DNA from 4 places in the Halomonas sp. G15 genome. Region 3 is predicted to be linked to each of the others. Evidence: riboswitches for the same ligand, from Rfam matches in the RefSeq annotation. Region 3 holds a riboswitch; each other region holds the start of a gene.

Region 1 (2,194 bases), on a different contig from region 3:
CGCAGATCGCCGAGATCACCGCCAGTCCGTCGGCACCGGCCTGGCGCGTCGCCGCCAGGTGCTCGACCTTGAGTCCGCCGATGGCCACGCTGGGCAGGGGGCTCGCCGCCACCAGGGTGGCCAGCCCCGCAAAGCCCAGCGGCTCGGCGTGGTCATGCTTGCTGGGAGTGGCGAATACCGGGCCGAGTCCCAGGTAGTCGAGGCGCTCGGCGTCGATGCGTGCCATCTGCGCCAGGGTCTGCACCGAGAGCCCCAGTATCGCCTGCTCGCCCAGAGCCGCTCGGGCCTCGGTAACCTCGCCATCATCCTGGCCGATATGCAGGCCGTCGGCACCGCTCTCCACCGCCACCGCCAGGCGGTCGTTGATGATCAACGGCACGCCGCTGCCGGCCAGCGCCGCCTTGAGCCGTCGCGCCTGGTCGATCATCTCGCCGTCCGATGCGTGCTTGTCGCGCAGCTGTATCATCGTGGCACCCCCGCGCACTGCGGCCACCGCGGTCTCCACCAGGCCGTGGTCGGCGCACAGGGCGGGGTCGGTGACGAGGTAGAGGGAGAGGTCAAGGCGCATCGGTCACCTCCAGGGTGGGCAGGGTGGCAAGCTGGTCGTGGTCGAGGGCGTAGAGGGCATCGAGGAAGGCCACGGCGAAGCTGCCGGGGCCGTTGGCGACCTCACCGGCGCGGCGTCCTGCCTCGCCGTAGCAGGCGAGTGCCGCCACGCTGGCCGCGAAGGGGTCCTTTGCGCCCACCAGGAAGGCGGCGACCACGCCGGTGAGCGCGCAGCCCAGGGTGGTGACCCGGGGCATCAGCGCATGGCCGCCCGGGATGCGGGCGAGGCGCTGGCCGTCGGTGACGAGGTCGACCTCGCCAGTCACCGCCACCACGGCATCAATGCGGCGTGCCAGGGCCACGGCGGCCTGCTCGGCGGCTTCGGTGGGATCGCTGCTGTCCACGCCGCGCCCACCGCTGCCCTGTTGCTCCAGGGCCAGGATCTCAGAGGCGTTGCCGCGGATCACCGTGGGGCGTCGCTCCAGCAGGCGCCTGCCCGTCTCGCGGCGGTAGGCGGTGGCACCCACCGCCACCGGGTCCAGCACCCAGGGCCTGCCCGCCAGCCGTGCGGCCTCGGCGGCCTCCTCCATGGCCTCGACCCAGAGGGGGGAGAGGGTGCCGATATTCACCGTCAGGGCATCGGCGAGGGCGGCGAACTCGGCGGCCTCCTCGCGGGCATGCACCATGGCCGGCGAGGCGCCCAGGGACAGCAGCACGTTGGCCATGGGGTTCATGGCCACCAGATTGGTGATGTTATGAATCAGGGGTGCGCGCTCGCGCAGGCGAGCGAGATGGGCGGCGGGGTCGATCGGGCCGCGGGTGGCGGTGGTCATCGTTCCTCCCGGGCGCGGGAGGTGCAGGCGGCGGGGCGGGCTGCACGACTCCCTACGCCGGCATGATCCGGGTCAGGTTCCAAGGGTGCGTCTCAGCCACGGCGAGTCCCGCGGCGCCCCTGTCGTCGAGCCACACTATCCACGTCCCGGGGAGGACTGTAAAGGCCGAGCAATGCCTCTGGCGAGGCGCTCGAGCAGCGAGGTTCATGCCATCACATGGAAGCCCGCCAGGGTAATCAGGCTGGCCAGTACCAGGCTGTTGACGGTGTCCCGTGCTTCCTCGTCTTGCCAGCGCTCGGGGGTGAGCAGGACGAGCGCCAGGGTGCCCAGGGCGGCGAGCCCCAGCGGCAGTTCGATGGGTTCCCAGCCGGCGGCCAGCACGCCCAGGGCCAGCAACGCCAGGCCGATGAGCAGCAGCGGCACGATGGCACGGTTCTCGGTGACGAGGGTGTCTGCGAGTGTCATTATCGGACTCCGGGTCATGGTGTTGCCTCGGGTTGCGGCGGTATCAGCATGCACCATGACTGTGGCGCGCCTTCCTTAAGGATTGCTTAAGGTGGCATGACCAGAGTGTGACGGCGCCGATCCCGGTACCTTTCCACCACCCGACAGGCCGTGTATCGCGGCTTGGTGTCGGGCCCTTTCATGATCGTGGTCATCACATGCTTGCATCCCTTCTCCATCGCTGGCGCTGGCTGGGCGCCTGGACCCTGGCCAACCTGCTGCTCGCCTGGCTGATCAGTCTGCGTTATCTCCCCTACATGGCTCCCGAGGGCGCCGAGCAGTGGGGCTACCTGCTGCTGGTGTTCCTCGGT
Region 2 (2,194 bases), on a different contig from region 3:
GAGATGGTTGACATCGTCATGATCCGCACCTTCTCCCATGCCGGGCTCGAGGAGTACGCCGCCGCCAGCAGCGTGCCGGTGATCAACGCCCTGACCGACGACTACCACCCCTGCCAGCTGCTCGCCGACGTGATGACCTGGACCGAGCTGCGCGGCAGTGTGAGTGGCAAGACTGCGGTGTGGATCGGCGACGGCAACAACATGTGCCACTCCTGGATCAATGCCGCCCGCCAGTTCGACTTCCGGCTGCGCATCTGCTGCCCCGAGGGCTATGAGCCGCGCCAGGATATCCTCGCGGCCGCGGGCGACCGTGTCACCATCCTGCGCGATCCCGCCGAGGCCGTCTCCGGTGCGGACCTGGTGACCACCGACGTCTGGGCCTCCATGGGACAGGAGGAGGAGCAGGCAAAGCGGGAAGCGGCCTTCGCCGGTTTCCAGGTGACCGAGGCGCTGCTGGATCGGGCGCAGGACGACGCGCTCTTCCTGCACTGCCTGCCCGCCCACCGCGGCGAGGAGATCAGCGAGACCCTGCTCGACGACCCGCGAGCCGTGGTCTGGCAGGAGGCCGGCAACCGCCTGCACGCCCAGAAGGCGCTGATCGAGTTCCTGCTGCTGGGCCAGGTTGACGACTGACGCCGGCACTCATTAGACCTTGGTCTTGTGCGACCAAGGTTGTATAATGCGCCGCAGCACATTCCACCAGGGAAGACGCGGCGCATGACTACCCCTTCGATCGACACCTTCGGCATGCAGCGCAGCCTGCGCCAGTGCCTCTCCAACATGGCCGCCCTGCTCTACCGTCAGGGCCACGTCCTCGAGACCGTCACCGTGCCCCATCGTGGCCTCGACCCCGATGCTCTGGAGACGCTGGAGAGCGACTGCCGCGAGTGGTCGGCCTGCCAGCGCATCCTCGAGAGCAGCGAGGCTGCTACCTGGAATGAGCAGCGGCGCTTCGTGCTCACCGGCATGGGCCGCGAGCTGCTGTTCGACATGTTCGGCGAGGGTGCTGCCGACTGTGCCTGATCGGCCCACCGCCGACCCTATTCTGAGGCCCGCCGACGCTCGATTGCGTCGGCGGGCCTCTTTGGTTATGTTGACAGCACTTGTCGGGGAGCCCCGGTAGCCGCGAAGCGGTGGACTCGGGGGCTGAGATCGGTACGGCCGAACCCGTTGAACCTGATCAGGTTGATGCCTGCGGAGGGAACAAGATCGTGCATCGCTGCACGCCCCTGTCCCGCATCCGGCCTGCTCATCACCGCCAACCGCCGGATACCAGCCCCATGAACACGCCTTCCCAACGCCGCATTGCCGTGGCCGGCGCCGGTCTGCTCGGCCGCCTTCTCGCCTGGCGGCTGCTGCGCGACGGCCACGCCGTCACCCTGTATGACGCCGGCGCACTCGACACCCCTCCGGCGGCGGCCTGGACCGCCGCCGGCATGGTCGCCCCCCTGGCCGAGACCGTGGTCAGCGAGCGCTGCGTCTACGACATGGGCCGGGTGGCCCTGACCCGCTGGCCCGAGTGGCTCGCCGAACTCGAGGCACCGGAACTGTGGCACCAGCACGGTAGCCTGGTGGTGGCCCACCCCCAGGACGAGAACGAACTGACCCAGTTCCGGCGTGACCTGGACGACGCCCTTGGCGCCCCCCCGGGCTACCGTGAACTGGATGCCGCCGGCGTCCATGCGCTGGAGCCCGGCCTGACGGGCTTTCGCCACGGCCTGTTCCTCGCCGACGAGGCCCATCTCGACAACCGCGAGCTGCTCACCCGGCTGCTCGAGGCGATTCATGCCCTGGGCGGCGACTGTCACGGCCACACCCCGGTGGAGACCCATCCCGGCGAAGTGACCACGCCCGCCGGCCGACGCGCCTTCGACCTGGTCATCGACTGCCGTGGCCACGGCGCCAGGCCGCGCCACCCCACCCTGCGCGGTGTGCGCGGCGAGACCCTGCATGTGCATACCGACGAGGTGCGCCTCTCCCGGCCGGTTCGCCTGATGCACCCACGCTATCAGCTCTACGTGGTCCCGAAGCCCGGCGGGCGCTTCGTGATCGGCGCCACCTCCATCGAGAGCGAGGATCGCTCGCCGATCTCGCTGCAGTCGTCGCTGGAGCTCGCAAGCGCCCTCTACACACTGTCACCGGCCTTCGCCGAGGCGCGCATCCTCGAGCAGGGCGTCAACCTGCGGCCGGCGTT
Region 3 (2,194 bases):
ATGACATCTGGGACATCGGCGCCATCGCCGCCTTCTTCGGCCTCTCCAACCGGCTGGTCACCCTGACCGGCACGCCGCCCAACGAGGAGTTCTATCTGATGGGGCGGGTGCCGCGAGAGAAGAAATAGGCTTTAGCGCGACAAGAATCGCTGATAACGCAGTTCCAGTGCCTCCTGGCTCGGCTTATCTCTAGCGTGTCTGGGGATGGAGATTCGCTGGCCGTCGAGCTGCTTCATGCTCTCAAGCAGAGGCCCATCCTGAGTCGAGAGCAGCTCATCATTCAGGTGGATGCGGTAGTTGGGGTCAATGCCGATCAAGTCAGCATCGTAAGCCCTATGATGCAGCCGGCTGAGGGATATGCCATTGCTCACTTCTGCGGTGCTGTCCTGATCGATGTCGGGAATAATATGTGCCGCCTCCAGTAGTTGTGGCACTGGCAGCCCCGTCATGGCGCAGCGGTTGGAATATGCCAGCATCACTCGCGCACGGAATTCAGCCTGATGAACCCGCGTTTTGGCTTCACGGATTACGTAGCGTTTCTCTATCTCATCCGTCCTGTAGGCGCCATGGTTTTCTGCGACATGGCGCATCTGGCCAATTCGGTCGTTCATGCTGACATGGCATAACTCTCTGGCCAGGTCCATGTTGTCGATGTAGCAGGGCCATAAAGGAAGGTAGCGGCCTGGAGCGACGCCCACTAGGTAGATGATCGGATCCTGTCGCTCGTAGCTGATTAAGAGCTGGCGATTCGCGGGCTTGGCTGTTCCTCCTGCCTCAAGCGAATACCAGAAGCCACCCTCGTCGCTATCACCATCGGAATAGATATTGATCCTGCCCTGCTTGGGGACCACGGTTTTGATACTCAGGATGCCATCTGGCATCTGCTTGGGTTTGAAGATGCCGATTGCTCTGCTGGCGATGAAGAAAGACTCCCCATCCAAGGGGACCGGCTGGGCAATGGCCTCCCAGGGCACATCATTCGAGTATTGTTGTGCGATGGCTTCAAGGCGCTGAAATGCTGCTTGGCGAAGACGAGTATCGATATTCAGCAAAGCTGGCTCCCCGCTCTATGCCGATAGTATCCACTCATACTAATCAAGAGGGGTGGCTTGTACACCGTTGCGCGTATTGAGCGCTGTGAAGATCCTCTGCGCCGACGAGTAGTTGAGCATGTCTCGCTGGTCCACTGGCAGGCAGGACTCTGTCTCGCTATGATGCTTCCGGTCACGCCTTGCCGCTGTGCGAGGCGTGACCTCACAATTCATTCACTTGTCGCCAGGGGAGTCCCGCCGCATCCGCGGGGGCTGAGAGGGCCAAGCGCCGACCCTGGAACCTGATCCGGTTCATACCGGCGGAGGAAGCGCGACATGCCCTACCTGACGTCTGCCGTGCTCGGCGCGGCGCTGCTGTGCTTTGCTTTCCTGGGCCTGCGGGCCCGCCGGGCCGATGGCCCCCTCGATGACTACGTGACCGCCCGCAATTCCCAGGGTGCCCAGGCCATCGGCCTGTCGTTCCTGGCCTCCGGCATGGGCGCCTGGATCCTCTTCGCGCCGCCGGAGATCGGCGCCTTCGTGGGGCCGGTGGCGTTGGCCGGCTATGCCATCGGCTCCTCGCTGCCCTTCATCGTGCTGGGGCTCTACGGCCCGGCGATCCGCCGCCACCTGCCGCAAGGCCGCAGCATCGGCGAGTTCGCCGAGGCCTGCTATGGCGCCGGGGTGCGCCGCTGGGTGGCCTTCGTCTCGGTGGCCTACATGGCGCTCTTCCTGGCCGCCGAGCTCACCGCCATCGGCGCCATCGCCGCCATCCTCTCGGATGTGCCGCCCGCGCTGGTGATCCTGGGGCTGGCGGTGGTCACCCTGGTCTATACCACCCTGGGCGGCCTGCGGGCGAGCCTAGCCACCGATCGCTGGCAGGCCTGGCTGCTGCTGGCCCTGCTGGTACTGGTGGGCGGCGTGGCCTGGTGGTGGCTGCCGCCGATGCCCGCCGAGGCGACGATGCCTTCCATTCCCGCCAGCAGTGCGCTCTCCGTGGCGCTGACCCTGGTGATCGCGGTGACCGCGGCCAACCTGTTCCACCAGGGCTACTGGCAGCGCATCTGGGCCGCCGAGAACGACCGCGCCCTGAGCCGCGGGGCACTGCTGGGCGGCGCCAGCAGCCTGCTGGTGGTGATGGCCATCGGCGGGCTCGGGATGCT
Region 4 (2,194 bases), on a different contig from region 3:
TCCCAATGCCTGAAGTGGTTCAAGCGCCAATCGCATTTCTTGCGTGGACTTGGGCTCGGACTGTTGCAGCAAATCACCGGCTTCCGGCAAATTGGGGGTGATCAGTGTGCAAAGCGGTATCAGCGTGTCACGAAGGACAGTCACCGCGTCGGGCGCCAACAGACGATCCCCGCTCTTTGCAACCATCACGGGATCGAGGACGATCGGGCATTGCGCACGCCCGCTCAAACGATCTGCGATGGCCACGGCTATCCCCGCGTTGGCCACCATGCCGATCTTGACTGCATCTACCCGAACATCATCGAACACCGCGTCGATCTGGTCGGCGATGAAATTGGGCTCCAGTGCTACGAAACTACGCACGCCTTGGGTGTTCTGCGCCACCGCGGCCGTGATGGCGCTCATGCCATAGGCACCTAATGCGGAAAATGTCTTCAGGTCTGCCTGGATGCCGGCGCCCCCTGTGGGATCGGTGCCAGCAATGCTCAGCACGTTAGCGATCATGAGTCGACTCCCGTGCGAAGCGATAGCGCGAGCCGGAAGGCGCGGCGAGCCACTGCGGCGATGTCGAAGCTCTGCGCCAATTCGGTCGAATCGAGATCCGCATCGGCGAACCAGCGCGCGTCCAGCGCGTCATCGCCGCCACGCGGCTCGCCGACGTGCCAGTCGAACAGCGTGGCAATGAGGATATAGTGCTGGTGCAGCACGTCGCCTTCGTCTGCCCGCTGGTCGAACACATTGACTGCATCGAACACCTGTACAGGTTTGCCCTGAACGCCGGTTTCTTCGAGCAGTTCGCGTTGCGCTGCGTCGGCGGCAGACTCTCCGAAACGGATCTTCCCGCCCGGAAACGCCCATCGCCCCGCGTCCGGCGGATTCGAGCGACGTATCAACAGAATGCGGTTCTCGCGGACCACGGCCGCAAGTGTCGCCACCACTGGCCGAGCCACGGCATGAGGATCGTTGGTCGAGGAAGACACGACGGCGGTTCCTTCATCAAAGGAGAGCCATCCAGCAGCAAGCGGCGAGCAGAAGAATATCCGTCCCTTCGCCGGTATGACCCGGATCAGGATCAAAGGGTAGCTGCGTTGTAAAACGCCTGGCAGTATCTCAGCCCGCTAGCCGGGGCCCCTTCGGTTCATTTGGTCGTTCCAGAGGAACGAGTCTTGTTAGTTTAGTGCATGCCAGCCAGCGCGCCCACTGCTAGGTGCCGAGGATCCGAGATAAGCGCTGTATTGGCGGTGGAGTCTGTCAAAGTTTGCTGCTTAATTAGTCACTTTTCTTACGGCATGCAAAAGGTCCATCGGGCTCATAATGTGACAGGAATTCCGGCGGCATGCCCTCCTTGGCAAACTCCGCGCGCAGAAGCTCCAGGGATCCGGGGTCTCGCTTCCCATAGGCCGCCAGCGCGAACAGTGACCGGGCTGTCTCGGGATTGTACCGCGCTTCTGTGAAGGCTTCGTTGATCGCCCTGACCACCTCCTTCCAGTTGTGAATAGGCTTCTGCTGTCGCTCCTTCACCGGCAGGCCGCTGTTGAAGCCGGCCTGCGATTCCGGCCAGAACAGCATCGCCTGCTCTCCGCGCGGGATTACGAGCTGCGATTCGACCATGGTGATGGCGGTGGCTGCCGCCTCCAGCATTTGCAGCTGCACCGCCGGTCCAGCGTAGGGACGCCATCGGTCTTGTCCAGCGCGTGGCGGCTGGCCACAGTGCTCCCAAACATAGCGAATGCTGCCGGTGAAGTGACCCCCTCCCGCAGTACGAGAGTGGGGTGTTCAGCTCATCCAGCACGGTGCGCAGCAACCGGAATCAGAGGCCGGCATGAACAAGGGCATAGAGATGCGTCGTCCCAGCCTCACCTTCGCCGAGGCAGAACGAAACGATAAGGCTTCAAAGATCCGCACTGCTGGGCAGGCAGTGATCGTCGGTAGTGGCGTTATACACACTTGATTAACATAGCTTTATTGAGGCCAAGAACTGCTCATGCTTTGGTTCATAATCAACCACATTAGCGAGTTGCTTGTGCTAGGGTATTTCCCCCTAACACCATGAGCACTCCCCCGCTGATGCGCTGGATAAGCCGAGAAGAATTGCCTTTTCTCTGAAGCCAACGCCTCAATGGACTAGCCAACATCACTACAACAACGTCAGCAATAGAAAACAGAAGATTAGTCGCAATACCCAACCATAGCA

Evidence for each region. A riboswitch is a leader RNA that binds a small molecule or an ion and turns the genes downstream of it on or off. The one in region 3 is predicted to bind thiamine pyrophosphate.
Region 1: linked by a shared signal. The riboswitch ahead of thiM (hydroxyethylthiazole kinase) and the one ahead of LWH48_RS03850 (sodium:solute symporter) in region 3 are both predicted to bind thiamine pyrophosphate.
Region 2: linked by a shared signal. The riboswitch ahead of thiO (glycine oxidase ThiO) and the one ahead of LWH48_RS03850 (sodium:solute symporter) in region 3 are both predicted to bind thiamine pyrophosphate.
Region 4: linked by a shared signal. The riboswitch ahead of LWH48_RS05730 (NUDIX hydrolase) and the one ahead of LWH48_RS03850 (sodium:solute symporter) in region 3 are both predicted to bind thiamine pyrophosphate.

The regions. Positions count from the first base shown of each region.
Region 1 is NZ_JAJSPA010000049.1:15,723-17,916, reverse strand. It holds gene thiE (thiamine phosphate synthase) at 1-568, opposite strand, end outside; gene thiM (hydroxyethylthiazole kinase) at 558-1,379, opposite strand; TPP riboswitch at 1,412-1,510, opposite strand; gene LWH48_RS16395 (hypothetical protein) at 1,584-1,844, opposite strand; gene LWH48_RS16390 (DUF3413 domain-containing protein) at 2,042-2,194, shown strand, end outside.
Region 2 is NZ_JAJSPA010000002.1:213,649-215,842, reverse strand. It holds gene argF (ornithine carbamoyltransferase) at 1-633, shown strand, start outside; gene LWH48_RS02540 (hypothetical protein) at 718-1,023, shown strand; TPP riboswitch at 1,098-1,220, shown strand; gene thiO (glycine oxidase ThiO) at 1,281-2,194, shown strand, end outside.
Region 3 is NZ_JAJSPA010000004.1:114,571-116,764, forward strand. It holds gene LWH48_RS03840 (peroxidase-related enzyme) at 1-128, shown strand, start outside; gene LWH48_RS03845 (HNH endonuclease) at 132-1,052, opposite strand; TPP riboswitch at 1,268-1,378, shown strand; gene LWH48_RS03850 (sodium:solute symporter) at 1,368-2,194, shown strand, end outside.
Region 4 is NZ_JAJSPA010000008.1:10,775-12,968, reverse strand. It holds gene thiD (bifunctional hydroxymethylpyrimidine kinase/phosphomethylpyrimidine kinase) at 1-504, opposite strand, end outside; gene LWH48_RS05730 (NUDIX hydrolase) at 501-980, opposite strand; TPP riboswitch at 1,027-1,144, opposite strand; gene LWH48_RS05725 (hypothetical protein) at 1,270-1,653, opposite strand; gene LWH48_RS05720 (LysE family translocator) at 2,010-2,194, opposite strand, start outside.